DNA from 2 places in the Streptomyces sp. NBC_01089 genome. Region 2 is predicted to be linked to the other one. Evidence: riboswitches for the same ligand, from Rfam matches in the RefSeq annotation. Region 2 holds a riboswitch; the other holds the start of a gene.
What was found. Region 2 has a riboswitch for cobalamin ahead of OG510_RS05025 (CbtB-domain containing protein). Riboswitches for the same ligand answer to the same signal wherever they lie in the genome.
Positions count from the first base shown of each region.

Region 1: another riboswitch for cobalamin. It lies ahead of OG510_RS06460 (ABC transporter substrate-binding protein); the one in region 2 lies ahead of OG510_RS05025 (CbtB-domain containing protein).

Region 1 is NZ_CP108660.1:1,450,177-1,457,317, forward strand. It holds gene OG510_RS06450 (ABC transporter permease) at 1-340, opposite strand, end outside; gene OG510_RS06455 (ABC transporter permease) at 484-1,431, opposite strand; gene OG510_RS06460 (ABC transporter substrate-binding protein) at 1,433-3,034, opposite strand; cobalamin riboswitch at 3,087-3,215, opposite strand; gene OG510_RS06465 (siderophore-interacting protein) at 3,407-4,270, shown strand; gene OG510_RS06470 (ABC transporter ATP-binding protein) at 4,357-6,180, opposite strand; gene OG510_RS06475 (ABC transporter transmembrane domain-containing protein) at 6,177-7,141, opposite strand, start outside.
Region 2 is NZ_CP108660.1:1,135,002-1,142,142, forward strand. It holds gene OG510_RS05010 (DUF2127 domain-containing protein) at 1-84, shown strand, start outside; gene OG510_RS05015 (histidine phosphatase family protein) at 74-691, opposite strand; gene OG510_RS05020 (histidine phosphatase family protein) at 950-1,519, opposite strand; adenosylcobalamin (AdoCbl) riboswitch at 1,666-1,810, shown strand; gene OG510_RS05025 (CbtB-domain containing protein) at 1,813-2,037, shown strand; gene OG510_RS05030 (CbtA family protein) at 2,080-2,847, shown strand; gene OG510_RS05035 (alkaline phosphatase family protein) at 3,091-4,518, shown strand; gene OG510_RS05040 (DNA sulfur modification protein DndB) at 4,670-5,884, opposite strand; gene OG510_RS05045 (N-6 DNA methylase) at 6,047-7,141, shown strand, end outside.

The DNA.
Region 1 (7,141 bases), 320 kb from region 2:
ACTCGCGGTGCCCCGTCGCGGCCAGCGTCATCAGCACCAGCAGCCCGGGGAAGGCGAGCAGCAGGTCGAGGCCGCGCATCACCGTCTCGTCGATGCCGCGTCGCGGGCCCGCGGCCAGCAGCCCCAGCGGCACCCCGGCGGCCATGCCGATCAGCAACGCGCCCAGGGCGCTGCCCAGTACGGAGGCGCCGCCGTGCAGGACGAGCCACAGGACGTCGCGGCCCAGTACGTCCGTACCGAGCGGGTGCCCGCCGCCGGGCGGCTGCGACGGCAGCGCGCCCTCCGCCGACGGCGCGGTCCCGGCCGCCCACGGCCCCAGCAGGGCCACGAGCACCGGCACGCCGAGCAGCACCGGAGCGGCCCACGGCCGACGGGGCCGACGAGGCCGAGCACTGCGCACGGCATCGGCGCAGCCATCCGCATCGGCCGTCCCCCACTCCCCCAATGCCTCCCGCTCTCCCCGCGTCCCCCGCTCCTCCGCCGTCACGCGGTCACCTCGCGGTGCGGGGCCAGCCGGTGCGCGGCCAGGTCGCCGATGAGGTTCACCGCGACCGCCGTACCGGCGAACAGCAGCGCGTACGTCTGTACTTGGGGCAGGTCGCGGTTCTGCACCGCATCGACGAAACCGTTCCCGAGGCCCCGGAAGCCGAAGACCGCCTCCACCAGTACGGTGCCGCCCAGCAGCCCCTCCACACAGCGCGCGAACTGCTGCGCGGCGGGCCCCAGGGCGCCGGGCAGCACATGCCGCAGCACCACCGTCCGTTCCGGCATCCCCAGCAGCCGCAGATGCGCGGCGACCGCACTGTGCCGCCCCGCCGCCACACCGGCACGGATCTGCCGCGCCAGGTCACACAGATGCCGGGCCGTCAGTACGGTGACGGGCAGGACCAGCACGGCCGGCTGGGCCAGCAGCGCCGCCGTGTCCATGCCGACAGCGGTGGCGGGCAGCAGCCCGGCCGTCAGTGACACCGAAGCCACCAGCAGCAGCCCGAGCACGAACTCCGGTACGGCGTGCAGCAGAACGGCCGCCGTGTTCAGCGTCCGGTCGACGCGGCTGCCCTCCCGCAGCCCCGACACCGTGCCGAGGAGCGGCGCGAGGACGGTGACCAGGACCAGCGCGGGGACGCCGAGGAGCAGCGTCACGCCGATACGGCGGCCGATGTCGTCGCCGACCGGCAGCCCGGTCGTCAGGGAGTTCCCGAGGTCGCCGGTGAGCAGGTGGCCGAGCCAGTGGCCGAAGCGGGACCAGGCCGGCTGGTCGAGTCCCAGCCGGCTCCGCAGCGACGCCACCTGCTCGGGCGTGCCGAGTTCACCGCGGAGCACGTCGGCCGTGTCACCGGGCAGCAGCGAACCGACCGCGAACACGGCGACCAGCACCATCAGGCACTGCACGACCGCCAGCAGTGAGCGCCGCAGGACATAGGCGCGCACGTCAGCCGAGGCGGACCCGGTCGAACCGGGCCCAGTCGTGCGAGTTGGGAGGTGCGGCACGCAGCCCCCGGACCGAGGGGCCGATCGCGTCGTTGGCGTCCGAGAACGCCCATACCAGCAGCCCGGACTCGTCCCGGGCGATCTTCTGGGCGCGCGCGAGCAACGCCAGCCGGTTCCGCTCGTCGCGGGTGGTGCGGGCGTGTTCGAGCAGCGTGTCGAACTTCTTCGACGCGTACTGCGTCTGGTTGCGGGCCGCCCCGCCGCGTACCCGCTGCTGGAGGAAGTCGGACACCGGCAGCGTGGACGTGGTGTTGAAGGCGGCGACGCCCTGCGTCCTGATCTCGCTGAAATATGTACTGGAGGCACGGGTGTTGGCGGTCAGCCTCAGCCCCACCTCACGCAGCTGGCGTGCCATCAGGTCCGCTGCCGTCTCCCAGGTGGCGTCGACGGAGCTGGTCTCCACGGTGATGTGCAGCCCCTCCGCGCCGGCCTCCTTCACCAGCCTCCGCGCCTCGCCGACGTCCCGTTCGCGGGGCTGGAGACCTTGCGGGTAGCCGCGCAGGCCCAGCCCGAACAGGTCGTTCCCCACCTCACCGTGCCCGGCCAGCGCGACCCGGACCAGCGCGGCCCGGTCGATCCCGAGCTGTACGGCCCGTACCAGCCGGGGGTCGTCGAAGGGCTTCCGGCCTATTCGCAGCAGCAGTTGCTGGGCGGTGGCCCGTTCGGCGGTCAGCACCCGCGTCGAGCCCTCCTTCTTCAGCCGGTCCACGGAGGCTCCGGCCATGTCGGATGCGTAGTGGACCTGCCCGGACAGCAGCGCGTTGAGCCGGGCCGACTCCTCGTTCGCGGGGACGATCTCCAGCTCGGCGATGTGCGGGGCGCCGTCCCAGTGGCCGGTCCAGCGCCGGTAGCGTGCGGTGCCGCCGGGTGTGAAGGAGACATAGGTGAAGGGGCCGGAGCCGACGGGCTTGCGGAAGTCCTTCGTACCGTCGGGGATGATCTCGGTGCCGGGGCCTGCGAAGACGGTGGGGAACTCGAAGTTCGGCGCCTTCAGGGCGAAGACGACGGACCGTTCGCCGTCGGCCCTGGTGGTGTGGAAGTCGATGGCCGACAGCAGCACCTGCGAGGGGGAGCCGGTGGCGGGGTCGGCGGCGCGGCGGTAGCTGTAGAGGACGTCCTTCGCCGTGACCGGTTTCCCGTCGTGGAACTCCGCCTTGCGCAGACGTATCCGCCACCGGGTGCCGGACGCGTCGCTCTCCCAGGACTCCGCGAGCCGCTCACGGACGGACATGTCGTCCGCGTAGGTGCCGAGGGTGTCGTACAGGGCCTTGGCGCGGGCCTGGTCGACGAAGTTCGGGGCGACGTGCGGGTCGAGGGTCTCCTGCGAGCCGCCGGCCGTGAACGCGGCGCGGAACCGGTCGCTCCCCCCGCCGTCCTTCGCGTCCGCACCACAGCCGGCGAGCAGCCCGGAGGACGCGGCAAGGGCCAGGGCGCCTCCGGCGGCCAGCACACTACGTCTGCCGGGGCTCGGCGGGCCGGCCGGCGCGGGCCGGTTGCCGGGTTCGGGCCGGTATCGCGGCTCCGTCCGGGCATGGGTCGTCACAGTCGATCCTCTCCGGGGTTTCCTCGCCCCTGCTGTCGGACCGGCGACGGGTCAGTCTCCTGGCTCCCGGATCATCGCTCCCCTCCGCCTTCCCGTCCGCGCCTGCGGACAGTGACGTACAGGAGGGTCGCTTCCCGGTCACAGTGGCGGGACCGCGCCGGACTCGCACCGGCTTCCTGATCCCCGTCGCCTCGTGCGCTCATTGTGTCGCACGGGCCGGCGGGGGCCGTAACCCGGCTCACGCGGACACCCTGGAACCCCCTGGAACCCATTCGAAATTAGGTTAGCCTACCCTTAACAAAGTGATTCCGGGGTGGTGTACGCCCACCAGGGCGCGCACCAGCCCCGCCCCCTCATCGGCTGGAGTGATACATGGCTGCCGGATCCACCACCGCACGCCCCGTCCAAGCGGCGTTCCGCGTCTTTCCCGTCCAGGTGGAACGAGCCGTCCGGCTCACCCCGCAGATGGCCAGGATCACCTTCACGGGCCCCACGCTCTCCGGTTTCCGGACCGGCAACCGCGACCAGCGCGGCAAGATCCTGTTCCCGGCCCCCGGCCTGACCGAGCCCCTCCTGCCCGAAGGCGCGGCCGAGAGCGGGTGGTACGCGGCCTGGCGGACGATGCCACCGGAGACCCGGCCCGTCCTGCGCACCTACACCTTCCGCGCGCAGCGCACCGATCCCGACGAGGTCGACATCGACTTCGCACTGCACGGCGACGGCGGCCCCGCCGGCCGCTGGGCCGCCGCGGCCCGTCCCGGGGACCGCGTCCTCCTCGTCGGCCCGGCCCGCGAGGACGCGGGCGGCGTCAACTTCCAGCCACCGCCCGGTACGCGGTCCATCGTGCTGGCAGGCGACGAAACAGCCCTTCCCGCCATGGCCTCGATCGCCGAAGGGCTCCCGCCGGGGCTGCCGGTCCAGATCTTCGCCGAGGTGGCCGGCCCGGCCGAGGAGCAGCCGCTCCCCGCAACCGCGCAGGTCACCTGGGTGCACCGCGGCCATGGCCCCTCCCCCCTGCTGGACGCCGTCCGGGGCGCCGTTCTGCCCGACGCGGCGCCCTACTTCTGGCTGGCCGGAGAAGCGTCCGCCATCAAGGAGTTGCGGCGCCACCTGGTGCGGGAGCGGGGTGTCGACCGCGGTTCGGTGTGCTTCCAGGGGTACTGGCGGCGCGGGCTGACCGAGGACCAGGACGACAGCACCGCACCCCCCTCCCCGTCGGACCCCGTGGACGACTGAGCGCGTCGACGCGCGCCCGGCGGCCTTCGAAGAGCCCTCCCGCTCCTCTTCGAAGGCCGCCGGCCGTCCCTCCGCAGTTCTCCGGATCAGGCCGGATCAGGGACCGCGCCCTGTCCGCGCGCCCCCGACCAGGCCGCCCACAGCGCCGCGTATCCCCCGCCGGCCGCGACGAGTTCGCCGTGGGTGCCGTGTTCCACGATGCGGCCGTCCGCCAGCACCAGTACGCGGTCGGCGCGTACCGCCTGAGTGAGCCGGTGGGCCACCACCAGTGCGGTGCGCCCCTCGAGTGCCCGCTCGGCCGCCGCCTCCAGGACCCGCGAACCCGCGCTGCCCGCCTCGGCGGTGGCTTCGTCCAGGACAGCGATCGGCGGGTCCGCGAGCACCAGCCGGGCCAGGGCGAGCTGCTGCGCCTGTACGGGGGTGAGGCGCAGGCCGCCCTGGCCGATCCGGGTGGCGAGACCCTGCGGCAGTGCCTGCGCCCAGTCCCGCGCGTCCACCGTCTCCAGGGCGGTGAGCAGTTCGGACTCGTCGGCATCGGGCCGGGCGAGCCGGAGGTCGTCGGCGAGTGAGCCGGCGAAGACATGCGTCTCCTGGTTCACCAGGGCCACCGTGCGCCGCAGCAGTGGGGCGGACATCGCGTCCAGCGGCACCCCGCCCAGCAGTACGCGGCCCTCGGTGGGCCGGTGGACCCCGGCCGCCAGCCTGGCCAGGGTGCTCTTTCCGGCGCCGGTCGTGCCGACCACCGCGACGCGCTCCCCTGCGGCGAGCCGGACATCGGCCCCGTGGAGCACCCGGTGGCCGGAGACATAGGAGTGGCCCACCCCGCGCAGTTCGACGGTGGCGCCCGTGGTCCGCGTGGTGTCCGCCTCGCCGGTGAGGGGCTCCGTCAGCTGGGCGAGCCCCAGGACGCGGGTGGCGGCGGCTCCGGCGGACTGCACCTCGTCGAAGGACGACAGCAGCCCGTTGACGGGGTCGAAGAGCCGGTGGAAGTAGAGAGCGGCGGCGCTGGCCGTACCGATGCCGACGTGATCCGTACGGACCAGGACATAGCCGACGACGAGCAGGGCGCTCAGTCCGGTCCACTCGGCGACGTTGAGCCGGCCGAAGAAGCGGGTGCCGATCCGGGTGGAGCGCAGCGCGAGATCCCGGGTGACGCGGGAGCTGTGGGCGGCCGCGGCCAGCCGGCCCGGCACCAGCCGGAAGGCGCGTACGGTATGGGCGCCGTCGACCGATTCCAGAACGGTCTGGGCCAACTCCCCCTGCGCGATCCGCTCGGCGCGCCGCACCGGGCGTGAGGTGCGCATCAGCCAGCGCACCGCCCACACTTGCAGGGGCACCGCGAGCAGCGCGGCCAGCGCGAAACGCCAGTCGAGCAGCAGCAGGGCGACCATGGTCAGCCCGATCTCCAGTACGGCGCCCACCAGTTGGGGCACCAGACTGCGTACGGCCTCCGCCAGCAGAGCCGTGTCGCTGCTGACCCGTGAGACCAGGTCGCCCATGCTGGAGCGCTCCAGGCGCTCCAGGGGTACGGCGAGTGCTCTGCCGAGGGCGCTCTCCCGGATATCGGCGAGCATCTCCTCCCCGCAGCGCGCCACCAGGGCGTCGCCCCAGCCGCTGAAGACGGCCTGGACCAGGCAGGCCGCGGCCACGATGATCACAGGTGCGGTGACCGCTGATGTGGTGTGCCCGCCCGATGCCACCAGGTCGACGACCCGGCCGAGTGCCCGGGGGATCACCAGTCCGCCGACGACCCCGATGACGATCAGCGCCAGGGCTGCGACCGGGCGGGCCGGTCTTGCGCGTATCCGGGTCAGCAGGTCGGCGCGTACGTCGGCAGCGGTGGCGGTGGGCAGCAGCTCACGCCGGTGTGTTCCGCTGTCGCCGACGCGATCGGTCGTGGGCGCGGTCATGCCATCACCGCCGCGTGGTAGGAGGGCTGTTCGGAGGTCAGTTCATGGTGGGTGCCGGTCGCTCCCACGGCACCCTCGGTCAGCAGGACCACCCGCTCGCAGCTCTGGAGCAGGATCGGACTGGTGGTCACGAGGACCGTGCTGCCCCCGGTCCGCAGGGCTTGCAGCCCGGCCGCGATCTTCGCCTCGGTCGCGGCGTCGACCGCGGTGGTCGGTTCGTGCAGGACGAGTACGGGCGGATCGGCGGCCAGCGCGCGGGCGAGAGCGACGCGTTGGCGCTGGCCGCCGGAGAGCGACCGGCCGCGTTCGCCGATCCGGCTCTCCGCTCCCCGGGGGAGGGACCGGACGACTTCGTCGGCGTCCGCCGCGGTCATGGCGGCGGCCACCCGCCCGGGCTGCGCGGCGACCGCGACGTTCTCGGCCACGGTGGCGTCGAAGAGGTCCGCGTCGTGGTCGGCGACCAGCAGCAGCCGCCGGGCGGCGTCGAGTTCGAGACCGGCCAGCGGGACCCCGCCCAGGGTGACGTCGCCGTCCTCCGGGACCGTACGCAGCGCGAGCACGTCGAGCAGGGCGGCCGCGACGGCCGGGTCCGGCGCGACGATCCCGACGGTGGTGCCGGGCTCGATCCGCAGATCGAGCTTCCGCAGCGGGCCGTTGCGTACTCCGGTGAGCTCAAGCGCCCCGGCCGGGAGCGGATCACCGGGCAGGCTGCCGCCGGTCACCGCGTACGGCTCGGCCAGCAGCGCCGCCATCCGGCCCGCCGAGCCGCGCGCCCGCGCCCGCAGGCTCATCGCGCCGCCGAACCGGCTGCTCGGTCCGATCAGGAACTGGGCGAGCCCCACGGAGGCGACGAACTCCCCGATGGAGATGGTGCCTTCGACCGCGAGCCGGGCACCGACCCACGTCACCAGAGCGAGGAAGAGCCCGTTGAGCAGCAGCGTCACGGAGTCGTACCCGGCGT
Region 2 (7,141 bases):
CACGCGGCCTTCGAGGCCGAGCGGCAGAGCGCCTCGCTCCTCGAGGTCGAGACGACGGCCGGGACGGTGCCCGTCACCCGCTGACGGGCACCTGGTTCCACACAGCGAGGGCGGGGCGCCCGTGTTCGGTGCCGATCCGGCTCACGGACGCGGTGTCCAGCCGGAAGAGCGCTCCTGCCGACGCGGGCAGACCGAGGCGGCGCGCGGTCAGCACCCGCAGGAAGTGGGCGTGGCCGACCAGCACGACGTCGCCGCCCTCTCCGTCGAGGTCGGCGTCGCGCAGCGCCACGTCGACGCGCTTCAGGACCCGGTCGGCGCGCTCGCCGACCTCCTGCGGGGTCTCGCCCGGGTGCTCGGGCGGGCCCTCGGCCACTCCGTCGGTCCACAGGTCCCAGTCGGGCCGGTCCCGGTGGATCTCCGCGCTGGTGATGCCCTCGTACGCCCCGTAGTCCCACTCGTGCAGATCGGCTTCGGCGTGGGCGGGGACGAGCCCGGCCAGCTCGGCGGTCCGCCTGGCCCGGGTCAGCGTGCTGGTGAGGGTGAGCGCGATACGCCGCTCGGCCAGCAGCGGTGCGACCTTGCGGGCCTGCTCCTCGCCGGTCGCCGTCAGCGGCAGATCCGTCCAGCTGGTGTGTTTCCCGGTGCGGCTCCAGCTGGTCTCACCGTGCCGTACGAGAATCAGCTCTCCCATGACCGCCCTGCCTTTTCGCCTCTGTCACCGGGGCGCCGGTACGAAAGGGTGCCGCCGGTGACGTCTGTATTGATGTTGTACGAGCGTCGACGTCGTACAAGCGTTGATGTTGTACAAGGGCTTCAGCCTGTCACGACCAGCGGAGATTCCCGCAGCGGCGGCCCCCGGATGTGATTCTCCGCGCACCGCGCCGCCCCCTCCGCCCTGTCCGGGGCTCCTGTCCAGCAGAGCGCACCGCCCGTGGGCGCGCATCCCGGGTCACGGCTCCAGCGGCCGTCCGATGCGCAGGTTCCACCGTCCGGCCCTGCCGCTCAGCTCGGTCAGCGTGAGCGGCGCCGCGTCCAGCCGCCAGAACGCATCGGCGGGCAGGGCCAGCGCATACAGGACGGCTGCCCGCACCACCGCGGGGTCGGTGACCGCCAGCACCCGGCCGCCCCCGTCCGTCAGCCCTTCGAGCCAGCCGCCGGTCCGCTCGCGGAGTGCGTGCAGGGACTCACCGCCGTGCGGCGCGGCGGCGGGGTCCGCCAGCCAGGCGGCCACCGCGTCCGGCTCCTCCTCGGTCACATCGGCCAGGGTGCTGCCCCGCCAGCGCCCCAAGTCCCAGGCCCGGACGGCGGGTTCGGGCTCGGCCCGCAGCCCCAGCGCGGCGGCGGTCTGCCGGCAGCGGGTGTCGGGCGCGGTCAGCAGCCGGTCGGCACCCGGCACGGCGTCCGCGGCCCGCGCCGCCCTATGGGTCCCCGCCTCGTCCAGCGGCCCGTCATCGTCGAAGCGGGCCTCACGCAGCGCACCGCTGTGAGCAGGTGAGATCAACATCACTCGTACGGTCATCGCTGTCCCCGTCCCGCTGTCCGTCCGCCCGGTCTTCCGCCGTACGGGCAAGGAGATCACGCGGGCCGGGGCCGATACGCGCGGGGTGGAGCAGGCCGTCCGGCCGTACGGCGCCGTAGCGGAGCCTGCCCGTCAGGCGGTACGGTCCACGTGCACATGACGAAGGTGTGATGGAAGTCCGGTGAGATTCCGGCACGGTCGCGCCACTGTGAACCCGCCCTGCGGGAAGTCAGACCCGGCACCTTCGTCTCAGGCACCACGATCGGGACGCGTGTTCCCCAGGAGGTACTGCCATGGCAAGCACCCTTGCCCCCACCCCGGAGGCCCCCGCCACTCCGGCGATCGCCCCCATCTCCCTCAAGGCCATTGCCCCCTGGGCGGTCTTCTTCGGGATCCTGATGCTCATTCTGCTGTACTTCGTCGGCGCCGAGCAGGGCGCCACCTCGGTCGTCTCGGGCACCGATGTGCACGAGTGGGTCCACGACGGGCGTCATCTGCTCGGCTTCCCCTGCCACTGATTCCCCTGTCACCGACCTTCTGACATCCAGGGGACCTCTCTCATGAACTCCATATCCATACGCGCCCTGCTCGTCCGCGGCATGCTGTCCGGCCTGGCCGCCGGCGTGCTGGCTCTGGTCGTCGCCTATCTGCTCGGTGAGCCGCGGGTGGACGCGGCCATCGCGTTCGAGGGCGCGCACAGCCATGAGCACGAAGTGGAGGTGGTCAGCCGCTCGCTCCAGTCGACGGCCGGTCTGGCCACAGGTGTGCTCGTCTTCGGCGTCGCGGTCGGCGGAATCGCCGCTCTCGCGTTCTGCTTCGCGCTCGGCCGTATCGGCGGTTTCGGCCCGCGGGCCACGGCCGTGCTGGTCTCGGCCGGTGCCCTGATCGCGGTGTACGTCGTCCCGTTCCTCAAGTACCCGGCCAACCCGCCGTCCGTCGGCGACCCCGACACCATCGGCAAACGCACCACCCTGTACTTCCTGATGATGGTTCTCAGTGTGCTGCTCGCCGTCGGCGCGGTGATCATCGGCAGAAGGCTCGCGCCCCGGCTGGGCAACTGGAACGCGACCATCTCGGCGGGGGCCGCCTTCCTCGTGGTGGTGGGACTCGCCTATGCGTTCCTGCCCGCCGTCAACGAGGTGCCCAAGGACTTCCCGGCCACCCTGCTCTGGCAGTTCAGGCTCTCCGCGCTCGCGATCCAGCTCACTCTGTGGACCGCGTTCGGGCTGCTCTTCGGTCACCTCGCCGAGCGTCATCTCGTACCGCGGGCGGCACCGGCCCGCGACGCGAACGGCGCGACGTCGCCCACGACGGCCTCCGTCAGCTGAACGTCAACTCACCCTCCGCACAACGGACTCGACGCATCCCACGGATCCCGCCCGGACCACATCCGGGCGGGATCCGCCCGTGTGCGCGCCCCCACCCGAACACCGGGCCACGGCTTGGCCAACCCCTTGCCGCACATTGGCCACTTGTTCATCGTTTCGCTCCTCCCCTCCTCACCGGCCGCCCGCGAAGGTTCGGAAGGGCCCCGGAAAAAGGGCCCGTCCGAGCTTGAGAAGGGGATGTTCATGGCCGAGTTGACGCGACGCAGACTCCTTGGCTCAGCGGCAGGCGCCGTCGGCGGTGCCGCGGCACTCTCGCTGCTGCCGCCGAGTGTGCAGAAGGCGGTCGCGGCCGGGCCGCCGCGCCACGGCTCGCTGCGCGACATCGAACACGTCGTGATGCTGATGCAGGAGAACCGCTCGTTCGACCACTACTTCGGCACCCTGTCCGGCGTACGCGGCTTCAGCGACCCGCACGCGCAGAAGCTGCCCGACGGCAAGCCCGTCTTCTACCAGCCCGACACGGTGAACCCGAAGGGCTATCTGCTCCCGTTCCACCTGGACACGCACACATCGAGCGCCCAGGCCATCCCGTCCACCAGCCACGCCTGGTCCGTGCAGCACGAGGCGTGGAACGGCGGCCGGATGGACCAGTGGCTGCCCGCGCACCGCAAGGCCGACGGGCTCAACGGCCCCTATGTCATGGGGTATTACACCCGGGAGGACATCCCCTTCCAGTTCGCGCTGGCGGAGACCTTCACCATCTGCGACAACTACTTCTGCTCCGTGTTCGGCCCCACCTGGCCGAACCGGCTGTACTGGATGACGGGCACCCTCGACCCGAACGGCACCCAGGGCGGCCCGATCCTGAACAACACGGCCCCCACGCCGTACCGCTGGACGACCTACGCCGAGCGGCTGCAGGCGGCGGGCGTCAGCTGGAAGGTCTACCAGCAGGACGACGACTACGGCTGCAACATGCTGGAGAACTTCCAGTCGTTCAAGGACGCCAAGCCCGGTGACGAGCTGTACGAGCGCGGCGTACGCCCGCAGCCGGAGGGCACCTTCGAGGACGACGCCCGCAACGACCGGCTGCCGGCCGTCTCATGGATCATGCCGACGAGCTACCAGTCCGAGCACCCGGACTATCTCCCGGCGGCGGGCGCGGACTTCGTGGCCCAGAAGATCGAGGCCATCGCGTCCAATCCGAAGGTGTGGGCGAAGACCGCCTTCATCCTCAACTACGACGAGAACGACGGCCTGTTCGACCATGTGGCTCCGCCCACCCCGAAACCGGGCACCCAGGACGAGTTCGTCGACGGCCTGCCGATCGGCGGCGGCTTCCGGGTCCCCGCGATCATCGTGTCGCCGTGGACGGTGGGCGGCTGGGTCGCGGGCGAGCGCTTCGACCACACGTCGGCGCTCCAGTTCCTGGAGCGGTTCACGGGGGTGCGGGAGCCCAACATCACCCAGTGGCGCCGCCGCACCTTCGGCGACCTGACCTCGGCCTTCCGCTTCTCCGACACCCACCACCGCCCGCCGCACCTCCCGGAGGACACGGCCGAGCAGCTGGCCCAGGCGAAGGAGGAGGTGGCCACGCTGCCGAAGCCGGTGCTGCCGGGGGCCGACCAGAGCTTCCCGAGGCAGGAGCGGGGGCGGCGGCCGCGTACCTGAGTGTCGGGCAACCGCGGCGGTTCGCCACCGCCGCCGCGGCTGCCGCTGAAGCGCGGCAGCCGCGTGGGGTCTGGCAGGGATCGGCCGGTCAGCGAATGCGCTTCCATTCCCGGCAGCGCTGTGTCTTGACGATGATCCGTACGAGGACAACCTACTGACCGCGGATCTTCTGCCCTGCCTCGCCGGCCGGGTACAGGATCGCGTCCGCGACCCGTCCGCCGGAGTCCTTGACGCCACCGCTGAAGTTGAGGCGCCCCGACGCGCCCGCCTTCGCTGCCACACCGTCCCAGTAGCGGGCCTCCCGCTCCCACTTGATACCGGCGAGGAGGTGGTGCAGTTCCTCATCGCCGAGCGCGTTCACGGAATCGGCCCACGGTGTGGTCTGGTGCAGGGCGATACCGAGCCCCGCGAGTACGGCCGGTGCGGTGACGGCGCTGCGCGAGACGAACTGCTCACTGCGGTCCGCGATCAGGCGCACCAGCAGCGGCACGATGCTCTGCTCCACCTGCTCGGCGTTCGTCCCTGCGGGCAGCTCGTCCTCGTGGACGGTCTCCGCCGAGCGGGACAGGCCGCCGCGCCCGTAGATCGTCGTGATCACGAGGGCGCGGAGCGCGGACAGGGTGATGACCTCGGGGTCGGTCTTGCCCACCTGCCGTTTGCTGGCGTTGACGAGTTTGGTGAACGGTACGAGCTTTCCGTCAACGTCGATCTTGACGGCCTCGGCGACACGGTGAGCGAGACGCGTGGCGAAGTCCCGCTGGTCCATGGACATGGCCAGGTTCTTGGCGACGACGACGCCCTGCACATTGCGGTCGTAGAAGATCTGCCGCGCATCGGCCACGGACAGATCCACGTACAGCTCGAAGGGAACACGCACCAGGGCGAGTTCGGCGTACGTGAGCCCGAACCGCTCCGGGTCGTCGTACAACTCGTGCCAGGCAGTCGTCTGCGTCTCGCCGTCGATGGCGACGACCGAAGTACCGGGTGTGATGGTCAGCGTCCGCAGCCCGGTGCCCGGCACCAGCTCGTCGCTGAGCGCGGCGAGCGGGCCGGCGTGCCAGAAGGTGATCGGCGGGGTGGACCAGCCGGCGCCGAGCTCGCCCTTCACGCCGTCGGCGATGTACTCGGCGTAAGAGCCGACGTTCTTCCCCTTCTGCGTGGATTTCAGGGCCCGCTGCACCAACGACCGCAGTTCTGCATGGCGGCGCACCGCACCCGAGGCGGCCTTGAGCGTCTTCGTGTCCTCTTCACGGCGGGGCGACGGTACGAGCTGGACGAGTGTCGGCACAGACATGGTTCCGATCACTGCGTCGGCACGGAACGGCATGACGGTGAGCTGGGTTCCCTCGACGACCGCAGTCGGCATGGTGATGAGCATGGCAATCCCCCCCAGGGGATAGGCGATAGCTCCAATCGGAAGCAGCACCAGGTAAACATAGACATGAAAGCACTGTCAAACAATCTTCGACGTCTGACTACTGGTGTATGTTGTGAGCTGTTCGCTACCGAGAGGTCCAGGACCCCCGCCATGCCTCAGCCATCCGCCCAGGTGACAGCCGCCGAGATCTCACGCATCGCGGGAGTCACGCGCGCCACCGTCAGCAACTGGCGCCGTCGGCATGACGACTTCCCGGCCCCCGCGGGAGGCAACGAGAGCAGCCCCCTGTACGACCTGCTGGAAGTCCGGGCGTGGCTGCGCGCACGCGGCCACGCCGCAGCGGTCAGCCCTCTGGAGGAGCTGCGCACCACGTTGCGGCTGCACCCACAGGGCAGCGGAGTCGCGACAAAGCTGCTGTCCCTGATGCTCGCCGCCGCCCGCCGCACACCGGACGAGCTGGCCGCGCTGGCCGTGCTGCCGGACACCGACCTCATCGCCTGGGCGGAGAGCGCGGAAACGAGCCTTGCGGACAGCGTCCCTGCAGCTGAGACCGTCCACTTCTCGACGCGTGACACCGCAGCCTTGAGGGCACTGCTCCTCTCTGTACGGACCGAGAGCGGCAGGGCCACCTTGGAAGTCCTGGCAGAACGAGAGCTGGAGGACAGTGCCGCCAGTGGCACCTATCAGACCCCGGAGCCCCTCGCGGACCTGGTCACCAGACTGATTCCCGGAGGGATCGACCGGGTCCTCGACCCCGCGTGCGGCAGCGGCACCCTGCTCGCGGCTGCGGCCCGGCAGGGCACAACCGAGTTGTACGGCCAGGACAGCGTCCCCGTGCAGACCCAGCGCAGCGCGGTGAGCCTGCTCCTTGCCGCCCCGGACGCGACGGTCACGGTCCGCACCGGCGACAGCCTCCGCTCCGACGCCTTCGGGCAGCTCACCGCCGACGCCGTCGTGTGCAACCCGCCCTACGGCGACCGCGACTGGGGTCACGACGAGCTGGCCTACGACCCGCGCTGGGCCTACGGTGTGCCGCCGCGCGCCGAGTCCGAACTGGCCTGGGTCCAGCACGCACTCGCGCACCTCGTGCCGGGCGGCTGGGCCGTGCTGATCCTTCCGCCGGCCACCGCCTCCCGGGCCTCGGGCCGCCGCGTACGGATGAACATGGTACGCAGCGGAGCCGTACGGGCCGTCATGGCACTGCCGCCCGGGGCGGCGACGCCCTGGCATGTGGGACTGCAGATC